DNA from 3 places in the Arthrobacter sp. 10N43 genome. Region 1 is predicted to be linked to each of the others. Evidence: riboswitches for the same ligand, from Rfam matches in the RefSeq annotation. Region 1 holds a riboswitch; each other region holds the start of a gene.
What was found. Region 1 has a riboswitch for thiamine pyrophosphate ahead of AC1DDO_RS19160 (ECF transporter S component). Riboswitches for the same ligand answer to the same signal wherever they lie in the genome.

Region 1 (4,644 bases):
GTCCGTGAATCCTGACACAGTGATCGACTCCGTCTCGGCCGTGTTCATGGTGACCGGCGCCCTCATGTCCCTCGGCGCCGCTGTCGGGCTGTTGCGCTTCCCGGACCTCATGAGCCGGATGCATGCCGCCACCAAACCGCAGGTCCTGGGACTGTTCCTGCTGCTGGCGGCCCTTGGCCTGCAGATGCGCACCTGGTGGGTGTGGCCCGTGCTGGTGGTGGCGTGGCTCTTCCAGCTGCTGACCGTCCCCGTATCGGCCCACATGGTGGGCCGGGCCGGTTACCGGACCAAGCACCTGCACCCGGAGCTGCTGACCTCCGACGAGCTCGAGGCAGTGGTCCAGCAGGCGGCCGCCAAGCACGGAGCGGACGACGGCGACGCCGGCTGACCGAAACGGCTGACCGCAGCGTCTAATCCGGAGGGGGCCAGCCAGGTCCGTCCAGCCAGGTCCGCGCAGCCCGAGCCGCCCTGACGATGTCCGGCCATACGATGCCTGTTTAGACGATGTCCTGGGTTTTGGAGAAGCGGGTGATCGCCCGCTGCGTGCCGCGGTTGGCGAGCACCTGGATGATGGCGCTGACCGATGCCGAGATCAGGGCGAACGTCAATGCCGTGCGCAGCGTGGTGGGGACGTCGTCGTCGTGGCCCTTGGGCGGCTTGTTGCCCGTGGACTTTTCCCAGATGGTGTCCACCAGCTTGGTGCCGGCAAAGCCGGCCGCGAGGCTGACGCCAGTGCCGAGCAGCTTGATGAGGATGGTCATTCTTCGGTCTCCTTGGGGCGGGAACAGGGGCTACCCCCAGCCTAGCGTTCCGGTGTGAGGACGTTCCGCAGGGCCTCGACAACAAGATCGTGGTCCGCCTTCTGGGGCAGGCCGGAGACGGTGACGACCGCGACGGCGCCCGTGCCGCGGACGTAAATGGGAAACGCTCCGCCGTGGGCGGCGAACTCCATCTGGTCGAACCAGGCGTTGTCCTCGATCCTGCCGCCGGCAGCGCGGGCGCGCAGGCCCACCAGCAGGGACGGGACCTCGTAACGCATGGCCGTGCGCTTCTTGGCGTTGATCCAGCGTTCGTTGTCCGGCGTGGCGCCGTCCAGCGCGGCGTGGAAGAGCACCTGCTCGCCCTTGGTGATGTCGACGGCGATGGGCAGCGAGCGTTGCCTGCCCAGCTCTACGAGGAGGAGTCCGAGGTCCAGGGCATCGTCCTTGCTGAACGAGGCGAACTGGAGGGCCTCCATCTCGGCCAGCACGCGGCCGATGAGCGCCGCGAGGGATCCCTGCGGCTGCGGCTCGCTCGAATCGGGGTCGTATTCCCCGGAGGGATCTGGTGTGAGCGTCAAAATAGTCCAGCTTTCCGGTGCGTGACTGGGCCGCCCGCAGGCGGGTCCGGGTGTCCGACACGTCGACTCTACCAAGCGGCAATTCCCGGCCGCGGCGACCGGCTTTGCCCGGCCGCGGATTGTGACGGCACGCCACTGAAAACCCGGCCGTCCGGGTGTAAACTGAGCCAGCCCACAAGGGCAGAATAATTTACGACAGGGGAGCGCCGCCGTCGGGCATCGCCGGAAAAATCCGGGGAAAACCGCTGGTGGGCGCTGAGAGTGCGGACAGCCGCAGACCCTCGAACCTGATCCGGTTAGTACCGGCGCAAGGGAGTCGAGATCTCAGGGTGCGCGGAGGGCGGCGGAAGCCGAACCGGCCGGAGCATCCTCCCCTCCTGTTCCTCAGGAGGACGACATGACAGATATTTCAGCACAGCATGGTTCCACCAGCCGCCCAGCCGCCCGCCGCAACTACACCTGGCGTGTGGTGGACATTGTGGTGGCCGCCTTGATCGCCGTTGCCGGCGGCGTCATCTTCTGGGCCTGGTCCCAGGGCGCGAACCTGATTTCAACCCCGGTCAACGCCATCTACCCGCCGCTCAGCGGACTCTACGCCGGCGGCTGGATGATTCCGGCCGTATTGGGCATGCTCATCATCCGCAAGCCGGGTGCGGCGCTCTTCTGCGAGAGCGTGGCGGCCACGGGCGAGCTCATCATGGGTTCCCAGTACGGCACCACGGTGCTGATCTCCGGTGTGCTGCAGGGCCTTGGCGCGGAGCTGGTCTTCGCGGCCTTCCTCTACACGAAGTTCAACCTGCCGGTATCTCTGCTGGCCGGGGCGGGTGCGGGCCTCTTCTGCGGCCTGAACGATTCCTTCCTCCCGTGGGGCTGGAACATCGCCTACGAAGCCGGCGACAAGCTCGCCTACATCGTCTTCACCACCATCTCCGGTGCAGTGATTGCCGGCGGACTGTCCTGGCTCGCCACCCGAGGCCTGGCCAAGACAGGCGTGCTGGGCTCCTTTGCCTCCCGCAAGGCCGCCACGGAGCCCGTCTTCTCCTGAGTCGACTGCTGAACCTACATCTGAAACCTGCAGACGACTCATGAGACCTTCACCGGAAGTCAGGCCGGCCGCCGTCACGGCCCGCGGCTGGGGCTGGCGGCACGCCGGAAGGCCCCGGCCCGCGGTCAGCGGCCTTGACCTGGACATCCGGCCGGGGGAGCGCGTGCTCCTGCTCGGCCCCTCCGGCGCCGGCAAATCGACGCTGCTCCACGCCCTGGCCGGCGTGCTGGGGGACGGCCCGGCCGGGCCTTCCGGCGACTCCGGCGACTCCGAAGATTCCGACGAGACCGGAAGCCTGCTGATCGACGGGGTCCCGCCGCGGGCGCAGCGCGGCCGCGCCGGGCTGGTGCAGCAGGACCCGGAAACGCAGGTGGTGCTGTCCCGCCTCGGCGACGACGTCGCCTTCGGGGCTGAGAACCTCGCCGTCCCGGCGGAGGAGATCTGGCCTCGGGTGGGCGAGGCGCTCGAGGACGTCGGCCTGGGCAGGCTGCCGCTGGACCATCCGACGTCGGCGCTCTCCGGGGGACAAAAGCAGCGGTTGGCGCTCGCCGGGATCCTCGCGATGCGGCCAGGGCTGCTGCTGCTTGATGAGCCGACGGCCAACCTGGACCCCGCGGGCGTTCTGGAGGTCCGCGACGCCGTGGGCCGCTGCCTGGACAAGACCGGCGCCACCCTGGTGGTCGTGGAGCACCGGGTGGCGGTCTGGAAGGACCTGGTTGACCGGATCGTGGTGCTCCAGCCCGGCTCCGCCACGGACTCCGGGGTCCTGATCGACGGGCCGCCGGACCGGGTCCTGGCCCAGGCGCGGGACATGCTCATCGGTGCCGGCGTGTGGGTCCCGGGCCACGTGCCGGCAACGCGGGCGCGGCGGCAGGCGCCCGGCGCAGGTCAGCTCCTGCTGGAGGCGGAAGGCCTCGCGGTGTCCCGCGAGCGGCCGCGGCGGGCCGGGCTGCGCGAGCGGTTCCGCACGATCGCGCCGCGTCCGGTCCAGTCCGGGGTATCTGCCCAGGTCCGTGCCGGGGAGGCCCTGACCATCACGGGGCCGAACGGCTCGGGGAAGTCCACCCTGGCGCTGACGCTCGCCGGTCTCCTGCGGCCCGTTGCGGGGACGGTCACGGCCGCGCCTGGTCTCAGCGGCGGTCTCAGCGCGGGCCTCAGCGGCGGCCCCGGCGCGGGTGCCGCGGGCGGCGCCGGAACCGACCCGTACCGGTGGAAGGCCCAGCAGCTGATCGCCAGGATCGGAACCGTGTTCCAGGAACCCGAGCACCAGTTCGTCACCGGCAAGGTCCTCGATGAGCTCATGTTCGGCCCCCGCCACCTCGGCTACGGCGAAGACCGCGTCGCTGAGCTGCTGGAACGGCTGCGGCTGACGGAACTCGTCGACGCCAACCCCTACACGCTCTCCGGCGGCGAGAAGCGGCGCCTGTCGGTCGCCACCGTGCTCGCGGCGCATCCGCGGGTGCTGGTCCTGGACGAGCCCACCTTCGGCCAGGACGCCAACACCTGGGCCGAACTCGCCTCATTCCTGTCCGAACTCCTCGACGCCGGCACCGCCGTCGTGTCCGTGACGCACGACGCCGAATTCAGCGCCGTACTTGGCGGCACGGAACTCCGCCTCCGGCCGCGGGAAACTGCCGCCGCAGACGCTCCCGGCCCGGACCTTGAACTCCCGGAGAGGGCCTCACCATGAGGGACACACTGAGCCTTCGCGGCAACCACGCGATGCTGACCCGCGCCAACCCGCTCGCCAAGTTCGCAGCGGTCTTCCTGATCACCCTGGTCCTGGCGCTGTCCATCGACTGGGTCTCGGCGTCGGTGGCCCTGGCCTTCGAACTGCTGCTCCTGCCGTTGGCCGGCCTCACCCTGGCCCTGCTGTGGCAGCGCGGCTGGCCGCTGATCCTCGCGGCGGCGCTGGGCGGCTGGAGCACCGCCATCCTGGCGCCCGACGCAGGGGCCATCCTCGTCGACGTCGGGATCTGGTCCATCAGCGCCGGCTCCCTGCAGCTGGGGATCGGCTTCATGCTCCGCGGGCTCGCGATCGCACTGCCGGCGGTGCTGCTGATGAGCTGCACCGACCCCACCGACCTCGCCGACGCCCTGGCCCAGAACGCAAAACTGCCGCACCGGTTCGTCCTGGGCACCCTGGCCGCCATGCGGCTGGTCGGGATCATGGCCGAGCAGTGGCAGACTATCGGCATGGCCCGGCGGGCCCGGGGCGTGGGCTCGAGCGGGAACCCCTACCAGCGGTTCCGCGCCGCCC
Region 2 (4,644 bases), on a different contig from region 1:
CTCGTCCTTAGGGTTCGGCGGTACGTGGTCCGCTGTTTTCGCACGTCACTTCAGCCTAGCGCTTCGGCCCGGCTGCGCCTGGACTGGACATGCCCTCCGCTGGCCGCGGCCAATGGACATAGCGGCACTATGTCCACTCGTGGCCACGGCAAATGGACATGTCCCGCGGCCCGGCCAGCCACACGGGGACACGGGACACGGGGACACGGGGACACGCCCACTGCTGGCCCCGGCCACGCGCCCGGGCTGGCCCTGACACGCCGCCACCTCCCGCGGATATGCCCTCCGCTCGCCCCGGCCAATGGACATATAGGCGCTGTGTCCACTGGTGGCAGCGGCAAATGGACATGTCCCTCGGCCCGGCCAGCCGGATGGGGACATGTCCACCTCTGGCCCACTGCGCTGGGCAAGTCCCTCAGGGCTCGGACTTAGCGAACCGCGACGCGGATCCGGTTGCGCCAGGGGTCCTCGAAGCGCAGCTCGGCGCCGGTGTGGTGCGAGTCGACGCCGGCGGCTTGGAGCCGCTCCGCCAGGGCTCCGACGTCGTCGCCGGACGGCACTTCGATCAGCACCTCGCCCAGGCCCAGCGTGTCGCGCCGGGGGCCGGCACCGCGGCTGTTCCACACGTTCATGGCCATGTGGTGGTGGTAGCCGCCGGCCGAGACGAACAATGCCTGACCGTGCCAGCCCGCGGTCTTCTCGAAGCCGAGCGTGCCGACATAGAACTCTTGCGCCGACGCGACGTCGCCCACCTGCAGGTGGACATGCCCGACGCCGGCGGCGGCCTCGCGCTGGCCGGCCACGGACGCCTCGGTCAGGTGCTGCTGCAGGTAACGCTGCGGCGGCAGGGCGAGGCTGTCCATGACGACGTTCTTGCCCTCCCAGGACCAAGCCTCCCGCGGCCGGTCCCAGTAAAGCTCGATGCCGTTGCCTTCGGGGTCGTTGAAGTAGAAGGCCTCACTGACGAGGTGGTCCGCGCTGCCAGTGAAGGACTGGGGCTCGTACTGGGCGGCGCTGGCGATGGTGGCCGCCAGGGAGTGCTGGTCCTCGAAGAGCAGGGCGGTGTGGAACAGCCCGGCCTCGCCACGGGAGGGCAGGTTCAGGCCCGGCGCGGGGGCCAGATGGACCAGCGGTTTCTGCCGGCGGCCAAGGTAGAGCCCGCCGTCCTGTTCGGCCACCGCCTCCAAGCCGAGGGCGCGCTGGTAGTAATCGGTCATGAGCTTCATGTCGCCGACCTTGAGCATCACGGTGCCCATGGTGAGTTCGGCAGGGAGGAGGTCCTGGGTGCTGGCTTCTGCGGTCATTGAAACGCTCCGGTGTTCTGGGGCCACCGGCTCTCGGTGACCTGTCATAGAGTTAAATTACTTGAAGCTTCAATTTATTCCTAGCGGATGAGGTGGCCGCGCAACACAATGTGCTTGAGTTGCCGCAGCGTCGCCGGATTTTTCCGCGGATCCTCTGGCGTGACCAGGACATCGGCGCTTGCGGCTTCGCCGATGGAGTCCGCGCCGAGCCAGGTCCTCGCGGACCAGCTCGCGGCGTCGAGGGCGGCAGCGGCGGGCAGGCCGGCTGCGTGCAGGGCCTGGATCTCGTCGACAATCCGGCCGTGGCTGATGACACTGCCGGCGTCGGTCCCGGCATAGATGGCCAGCCCGGCCTCGTAGGCTTCGAGGACCCGCTCGGCGCGCCGCTCCCACAGCGAGCGCATATGGGCGGCGTAGCGCGGAAACTTGGCCTCCGCCCGCGCCGCGATGTCCGGGAACGTGGCGATGTTGATCAGGGTGGGCACGATCGGGACGCCCTGTTCGAGGAAGCGCGGCAGGTGCCGCGGCAGCAATCCGGTGGCGTGCTCGATGCAGTCGATCCCGGCGTCGAGCATGTCATCCAGGGTGTTTTCGGCGAAGCAGTGCGCGGTGACGCGGGCCCCTTCATCGTGGGCGGCCTGGATGGCGTCCTTGACCGTGCGGGCCGGAAAGCTGGCGGCGAGGTCGCCGACGTCGCGGTCGATCCAGTCCCCCACCAGCTTGACCCAGCCATCGCCTGCACGGGCCTGCTTCCGTACGGCCTCGACGAGATCGCCGGGCTCGACCTCGACGGCCAGGCCGCGCAGGTAGCGCCGGGCCCTGGCGATGTGCCGGCCGGAGCGGATGATCCGGGGAAGGTCCTGGCGCTGCTGGAGCCAGCGGGTGTCGTGGACGGCGCCGGCATCGCGGACCAGCAGCGTCCCGGCGTCGCGGTCCGCCAGGGCTTGGGATTCCGCGGTGGCCTCGGAGACGTCCCCGCCCGGGCCAAGGCCGATGTGGCAGTGTGCGTCCACGAGCCCGGGCATGACCCAGCCGTCCAGCACGCGGTCCGGCGCGTCGGCGGGACGGTCGAAGGTCAGCAGGCCGTCCACCGCCCAGAGCCCGCGGCGTTCCTGGTCCGCCGCGGTGAGGATGGGGCCGGTGAACTCGATGATGCTGGTCATGGCCTACAGCCTAATCCGCATGACGATCCGCCGGCCCAGCCCATCCAGGCCCAGTTGCGCTTCGTGGATCCGCAGGGCGCCCAATGCCGGCCCCGGCTCGGCGAGTTCCTCAAAGCCGCAGCTTGCGTAAAACGGGGCATTGAACGGAACGTCCGCGAAAGTGCACAGCGTCATCCATGCATAGCCCCGGCCGCGGGCCGCGTCGATGGCCGAGTGAACCAAGGACCGCCCAATCCCCCGTCCGGCAGAGTCCGGATGTACGGAGAGTTGTTCCAGGTGGGCCTGGCTGCCGACTTCGTCCACGCGGGCGAATCCCACAGGCGGGCTTCCGGCGACCAGTACGAAGAGCGGCTCAACCGGCGTCGTCATTTCCGGGGACGGGAGCGCCTGGTTCCCCAATGCCGCTTCAAGGAGGCGGTCGGCCGCGGCCTCGAGAACCGGCAGCGCCGCGAGGTCTTCCGGCGTCGCCGTCCTGGTGCGGGGCACGGGCCCGGGCAGAGTCACAATTCCACGCTAACACTGCCGCCTGGCCGGGTGCCGTCACACTCGGCAGGCTTCCAGTGGGCCTGTGGTAGCTTCGTCTACGACCACACGGGTGCCCTTGCAGGGGCTGAGATCGGGCTAGCGCAGCCTGCGACCGTTGAACCTGTCCGGGTAATGCCGGCGAAGGAAGTGAGTAATCCTTTGAGCACCACAGAAACACAGCACAGCCCTGCCCAAAAGAAGCCAGCAGTCACTACCCAGTCGCTGAAGTCCCACTCGCTGGCCTTCACCGCGGATCCGGAGCACGGCATCCGCGTCCCGGTGACCGAGATCGCCCTGGAACCCTCCCCGGGCGGTGTCGCGAACGCTCCGTTCCGGGTCTACCGCACGGCCGGCCCGGGCAGCGATCCGGTCCGCGGGCTGGAGCCGTTCCGGGCTCCCTGGATCGAGGCGAGGGCGGACACCGAACCCTACGCCGGCCGGGAACGGGAGCTTCTCGATGACGGCAAGTCGGCGGTCCGCCGGGGTGCGGCGTCGGCCGAATGGCAGGGCGGGCGCCCGGTGCCGCGCCGCGCCGTCGAGGGCAGGACCGTCACGCAGATGCGCTACGCCCGCGACGGCGTCATCACCCAGGAAATGCGGTTCGTCGCGCTGCGCGAGAACTGCGATGTGGAGCTGGTGCGCAGCGAGGTGGCCGCGGGCCGCGCGATCATTCCTAACAACGTCAACCACCCCGAATCGGAGCCGATGATCATCGGCAAGGCGTTCCTGGTGAAAATCAACGCCAACATCGGCAACTCGGCCGTGACCAGCTCCATCGCCGAGGAGGTCGACAAACTCCAGTGGGCCACGCAGTGGGGCGCGGACACGGTGATGGACCTCTCCACCGGTGATGACATCCACACCACGCGCGAGTGGATCATCCGCAACTCCCCCGTGCCCATCGGCACCGTCCCGATCTACCAGGCGCTGGAGAAGGTCAACGGTGAGGCCAACGCCCTAACCTGGGAGATCTTCCGGGACACCGTGATCGAACAGTGCGAGCAGGGCGTGGACTACATGACCATCCACGCCGGGGTGCTGCTGCGCTATGTGCCCCTGACGGCCAACCGGGTCACCGGCATCGTCTCCCGCGGCGGCTCCATCATGGCCGGCTGGTGCCTGGCGCACCACCAGGAGAACTTCCTGTACACCCACTTCGACGAGCTGTGCGAAATCTTCGCGAAGTACGACGTCGCGTTCTCCCTGGGTGACGGGCTGCGGCCCGGCGCGACGGCGGATGCCAACGACGCGGCGCAGTTCGCCGAGCTGGACACCCTGGCCGAGCTCACGCAGCGGGCCTGGGAGTTCGATGTGCAGGTCATGGTGGAGGGTCCCGGGCACGTGCCCTTCCACCTGGTCCGGGAAAACGTGGAACGCCAGCAGGAACTCTGCAAGGGCGCACCCTTCTATACGCTCGGGCCGCTGGTCACCGACATTGCGCCCGGTTATGACCACATCACCTCGGCGATCGGCGCCACCGAGATTGCCCGCTTTGGCACCGCCATGCTCTGCTACGTCACGCCCAAGGAGCATCTCGGGCTGCCGAACAAGGATGACGTGAAGACCGGGGTGATCACGTACAAGATCGCCGCCCATGCCGCCGACCTCGCCAAGGGCCACCCCGGCGTCCACGAACGAGACGACGCCCTGTC
Region 3 (4,644 bases), on a different contig from region 1:
GGCCGCCGACATCGCGGCGATCAGGCTCGACTTGCCGGCGGAGGGGAAGCCCACGAGCGCGATGTCAGCGATGGACTTCAGTTCCAGGACGACGTCGCTGGATTCGCCCTCGATGCCGAGCAGCGCGAAGCCGGGGGCGCGGCGCTTCTGGGAGGACAGTGCCGCGTTGCCGAGGCCACCGATGCCGCCGGCCGCCGCGATGTATTCGTCGCCTTCTCCCACGAGGTCGGCGAGGACTTCGCCGGACTTGGACTTCACCACGGTGCCCACAGGCACCGGAAGGATCAGGGTTTCGCCGTTCTTGCCTCCGCGCCAGTCACCCATGCCGGGGCCGCCATTGGTGGCGTGCCGGTGGGGGGCGTGGTGGTAGTCGAGCAGGGTGGTGGTCTGCGAGTCGACGCGCAGGATGACGTCGCCGCCGTTGCCGCCGTTGCCGCCGTCGGGACCGCCGAGGGGCTTGAACTTCTCCCGGTGAACGGAGACACAGCCGTGGCCGCCGGTACCGCCGGATACGTGCAGTACTACCCGGTCTACAAAGCTCGCCACGTAAATCTCCTCAGTGCTGTTCCCCGGACCCCCAAGAGGCCCAAGATGATTGTAATGCGGTTAAAACACCGGTGGAGCGGACCTAATGGCCCGCTCCACCGATTTAGAACTTATTGCTACTCTGCAGCTGCAGCAGCCACGATGTTCACAACGCGACGACCACGGCGGGTGCCGAACTCGACAGCACCGGGGGTCAGGGCGAACAGGGTGTCGTCCCCGCCGCGGCCGACGCCGGCGCCCGGGTGGAAGTGGGTGCCGCGCTGGCGGACGATGATCTCGCCTGCGGAAACTACCTGGCCACCGAAGCGCTTGACGCCGAGGTACTGGGCGTTGGAGTCACGACCGTTGCGAGTGGAACTCGCGCCTTTTTTATGTGCCATTTGAAATGCCTGCCTTCAAAAATTCTGGGAAATCTGCTGGAACCTGAACAGTAACGAAGGGTTACTTGATACCGGTGATCTTGACCTTGGTCAATTCCTGACGGTGACCCTGGCGCTTCTTGTAACCGGTCTTGTTCTTGAACTTCTGGATGACGATCTTCGGACCACGGAGGTCTTCGAGGATCTCAGCCGTAACCGTTACCTTGGCCAGGTCCGCAGCAGCAGACGTGACTTTGTCACCGTCCACCAGGAGCAGTGCGGGCAACTCAAAGGTGCTGCCGGCTCCACCGGGGACGCGGTTCAGGGTAACGAAGTCTCCAACGGAAACCTTCTCTTGGCGGCCGCCTGCGCGGACAATCGCGTACACCACTGGGGAACTCACTTCTCTCGACGTTTATTACTAGATTTGCGTGCGGAACCTGGGGCCAAATTGTTTGGACCGGCTCACGCTGTGCCTCAACGCCGGTGGATTCCCCGGGGGAACCCATGAGCTATCCCCGGAACAAATCCAGTTGAAATTCCAAACGGACAGTTCTCAGGGTCATAACCCAAGTGTTGGCGTAAGCACCGAAGATCTAGAATACGCTAATTTTGCCTTCGGCCGCAAATGAGGCTGGTTCCGGGGGCAGTCCGTGACAGGCGCCACAACGCCTAGACTCTGCGTTCTTGATGTTGTGTTGCCGCAACGACTTCCGGAACCGTGCCCCACCATCCTACCGGCTGCACAGGCCAGCTCGCGTCAGGCGTGCAACCGCGGCGCGTCGAAGAAGTCCACTTCGTAGCGTGAGGACTGCCGGAAGGCCAGGGCCATGGCTTCCCGCTCGCGCCCGGATGCCTGCCGGGCCGCCGTGTCCATGTACGCGATGGCCTGCCGGGTGGCTGCGGCGAAGTCCTCATCGGCGTAGGTCCGCAGCCAGTCGGCGTAGGGATGCCCGGCGGGTGCGCCGCCGGAAAGGAACTCCCGGTGCAGCGTGGCGCCGACCTCAGCGTAGAGCCAGAAGCATGGGAGGGCCGCTGCCACGAGGACCCCGTAGCTGCCGGACACCGAGGCGGCCAACAGGTGATCGACGTAGGACTTCGTTACCGGGCCCAAGGTGGCCCCCGTGGGGCGGGTGCTGAGCCAGGTACGGTGCAGCTCGGACTCGACTTCCAGGCAGGTCTGCGCGGACCTGGCCCAGAACAGCTGCTCGGCCTCGGTGGGGGCGATCGCGGCGGCGCGTGCCAGGACCCGGGAGTAGCCGTTGAGGTAGATGGCGTCCTGGGCGAGGTAGTAGGCGAATTCGTGCTCGGGCAGGGTCCCGTCGGCCAGGCCGCGGATGAAGTCCAGGGCGTAGATGGCGTCAAGATCGGCGGTGGCCCCCGCGCGCAGGGCCGCGGCGAACTCGCCCTCCCCCGGAGCGTGGCCCGCATCGGCGTCGCCCACATGACTGTGGCCGACGTGGTGGAAGTGATGGACCGGGCCGTTGCCGTTGCCGACGTCCAGAACCGAGGCTTCGCGGAGTGCGCCCAGCAGCCACGGCTTGACCACCCGCAGCGCCGCTTCCCAGTCCCCCACCCGGGCCTGCACGGTGGCCATGGCCGAGGACAGGGAGCAGCCTGTGCCGTGGCTGTTGCGCGTCGCGATCCGCTCCCCCGGCACCACCACCGTTTCGGTGCCGAGCAGGCCCCCGGTGTTGACCAGCGCATCCGGGCAGCCGGCGTCGCCGTCATTCCCGAGCCCGCCCTGGAGGTGCCCGCCCTTGACCAGGACGGTGGCGCCGGTCAGCGCGGCCAGCCGTTTGCCCTGCGCCAGGGCCTCGGCCCAGTCGGCCGCGACGGGTTCCTTGAGCAGGATTCCGAGTTCGGCGAGGTTCGGGGTGATGAGGTCCGCCAGCGGCAGGAGGGCCTGCAGGGCGGCCTCGGCCGATTCCTGCAGGAGCCGGTCACCGCTCGTGGCGACCATGACGGGGTCCAGGACGACGACTGCGGGGCGCACCTTCTCCAGCCAGGTGCGGACGGCGTCGATCACACCGGCGTCGCCGAGCATGCCGATCTTGACTGCGTCAATGCCGATGTCCTCGCTGATGGCCTCCAGCTGGGCCGTGAGGAACGCCGCCGGGGGTACGTGGACGGCGCGCACGCCCTGGGTGTTTTGGGCGGTCAGGGCCGTGATGGCGGCCATCCCGTAGCCGCCATTCGCCGCGATGCTCTTGAGGTCGGCCTGGATCCCGGCCCCGCCGGACGGATCGGACCCCGCAATCGCCAGCACGCGGGGAATGCGCGGCGGCGCGGGCGGGCGGACCCCAGAGGGCAAGAAACCGGAGGGCAAGAAACCGCCGGGCAGAAAACTGCCCGGCTGAAAATCACTGGGCGGCAATTCGGACGGATTGGATTTCGCGGACAAGTCAGACATCCCTTCGCCGGTGCTAACCGGACAGGTTCAACGGGTCTGGATCTCAGCCGGCCCGATGCGCGGCACCCCGTGTCAGTGTTCCAGCCTAGCCGTTGCCACCGGGCTGCCCCGTTAACGCACGTGCGGGCCCGGGCCGAGCGGACGTATTGTTACGCCCGCTCGGCCCGGACCCGCACCCCAACCAGTCGAAGTGACCGGCCGGGGACGTGATCAGCCGCGGAGGACTACAGCTCCGAGGCCGGTACTCCGACGCCGAGGATGATCGGCTCGTTGCCGGCAGGGATGGACGCCCGCTGGGCCGCGGCGGGCGCCTTGGCCTCGTGAACCGACCCGGCCGCGGCCGGACGTGTGGCCTCGCGGTGTTCCACGGAGGTCTCGTTGGCTGCGCCCTGGGCACGGCTGGCGCTGCGGTTGCGGCGTCCGCGGCGGCCACGAGTCGTGTCCGCTGCCGGTGAAGCCGGGGCTTCCGAGGCGGGCGCGGCTGCCGGCGCCTCGGGGGCCGCGGGTGCCTGGGCTGCGGCTTGCTTGTCGGCCTGCTTGTCGGCCTGCTCACCGGCGTCGGCCTCGCCCAGGTTGGCGAAGGCCTCGGTCAGCAGGTCCAGGGTCAGGGCCGGTGCCTGGGTGTCCTCGGCGTGCTCGACGAAGGGCAGGGCAACCTGCTCGCCGCCAAACGTCAGCACGGTCGCGGGACGCCCGGCTGCTTCGTCCGCGGCGGCGAGGTGCGTAACGGCGTCGACGGCGGCCTGCCGGGCCCCGGCGTCGCTGGCCGCGGCTGCCTCCCCATCGTGCAGGTGCGCGGCGTGCGCCGCGGCGGCAATGTTCGCCAGCGCAGCCCGGGTGGCTTCAGCCTTGGCGTGGCGTTCAGCTTCGGTGGGCTCGGCGTGGACGGCCGCGGGCGTGGACGGCGCGGACTCGGGGCCCTGGCCTCCCCTGCCGCGGCGGCGGCTCTTGCGCTCGGTGCGGGCAGCCGGCTGGGCCGCCTCGGTGCGCGGCACATAGTGCTCCGCGGCGACCGTGTTGGCGCGGCGGTGTTCCACGGGCTCGTCATGGGTGACGATGCCGCGGCCCGCGCACGCCTCGCACTGCTCGCCGAAGACTTCCAGCAGCCCAGTGCCCATCCGCTTGCGGGTCATCTGCACGAGGCCCAGCGACGTCACCTCAGCCACCTGGTGCTTGGTCCGGTCCCGGCCCAGGCACTCCACCATGCGGCGCAGCACGAGGTCGCGGTTGGATTCGAGCACCATGTCGATGAAGTCGATCACGATGATGCCGCCGATGTCGCGCAGGCGCAGCTGCCGGACCACTTCCTCGGCCGCTTCCAGGTTG

Region 2: it holds a riboswitch for thiamine pyrophosphate, as region 1 does, so the genes downstream of both, thiC (phosphomethylpyrimidine synthase ThiC) here and AC1DDO_RS19160 (ECF transporter S component) in region 1, are expected to answer to the same signal.
Region 3: it holds a riboswitch for thiamine pyrophosphate, as region 1 does, so the genes downstream of both, AC1DDO_RS02245 (bifunctional hydroxymethylpyrimidine kinase/phosphomethylpyrimidine kinase) here and AC1DDO_RS19160 (ECF transporter S component) in region 1, are expected to answer to the same signal.

The regions. Positions count from the first base shown of each region.
Region 1 is NZ_JBFTIA010000013.1:68,497-73,140, forward strand. Features, by position in the region: gene AC1DDO_RS19140 (MrpF/PhaF family protein) at 1-15, shown strand, start outside; gene mnhG (monovalent cation/H(+) antiporter subunit G) at 5-388, shown strand; gene AC1DDO_RS19150 (DUF4235 domain-containing protein) at 498-761, opposite strand; gene AC1DDO_RS19155 (heme-degrading domain-containing protein) at 803-1,339, opposite strand; TPP riboswitch at 1,527-1,671, shown strand; gene AC1DDO_RS19160 (ECF transporter S component) at 1,737-2,384, shown strand; gene AC1DDO_RS19165 (ABC transporter ATP-binding protein) at 2,425-4,074, shown strand; gene AC1DDO_RS19170 (energy-coupling factor transporter transmembrane component T family protein) at 4,071-4,644, shown strand, end outside.
Region 2 is NZ_JBFTIA010000020.1:18,164-22,807, forward strand. Features, by position in the region: gene AC1DDO_RS21760 (VOC family protein) at 429-1,304, opposite strand; gene AC1DDO_RS21765 (amidohydrolase family protein) at 1,385-2,467, opposite strand; gene AC1DDO_RS21770 (GNAT family N-acetyltransferase) at 2,471-2,971, opposite strand; TPP riboswitch at 3,049-3,156, shown strand; gene thiC (phosphomethylpyrimidine synthase ThiC) at 3,152-4,644, shown strand, end outside.
Region 3 is NZ_JBFTIA010000001.1:498,840-503,483, forward strand. Features, by position in the region: gene obgE (GTPase ObgE) at 1-546, opposite strand, end outside; gene rpmA (50S ribosomal protein L27) at 663-926, opposite strand; gene rplU (50S ribosomal protein L21) at 988-1,296, opposite strand; gene AC1DDO_RS02245 (bifunctional hydroxymethylpyrimidine kinase/phosphomethylpyrimidine kinase) at 1,666-3,318, opposite strand; TPP riboswitch at 3,301-3,398, opposite strand; gene AC1DDO_RS02250 (Rne/Rng family ribonuclease) at 3,543-4,644, opposite strand, start outside.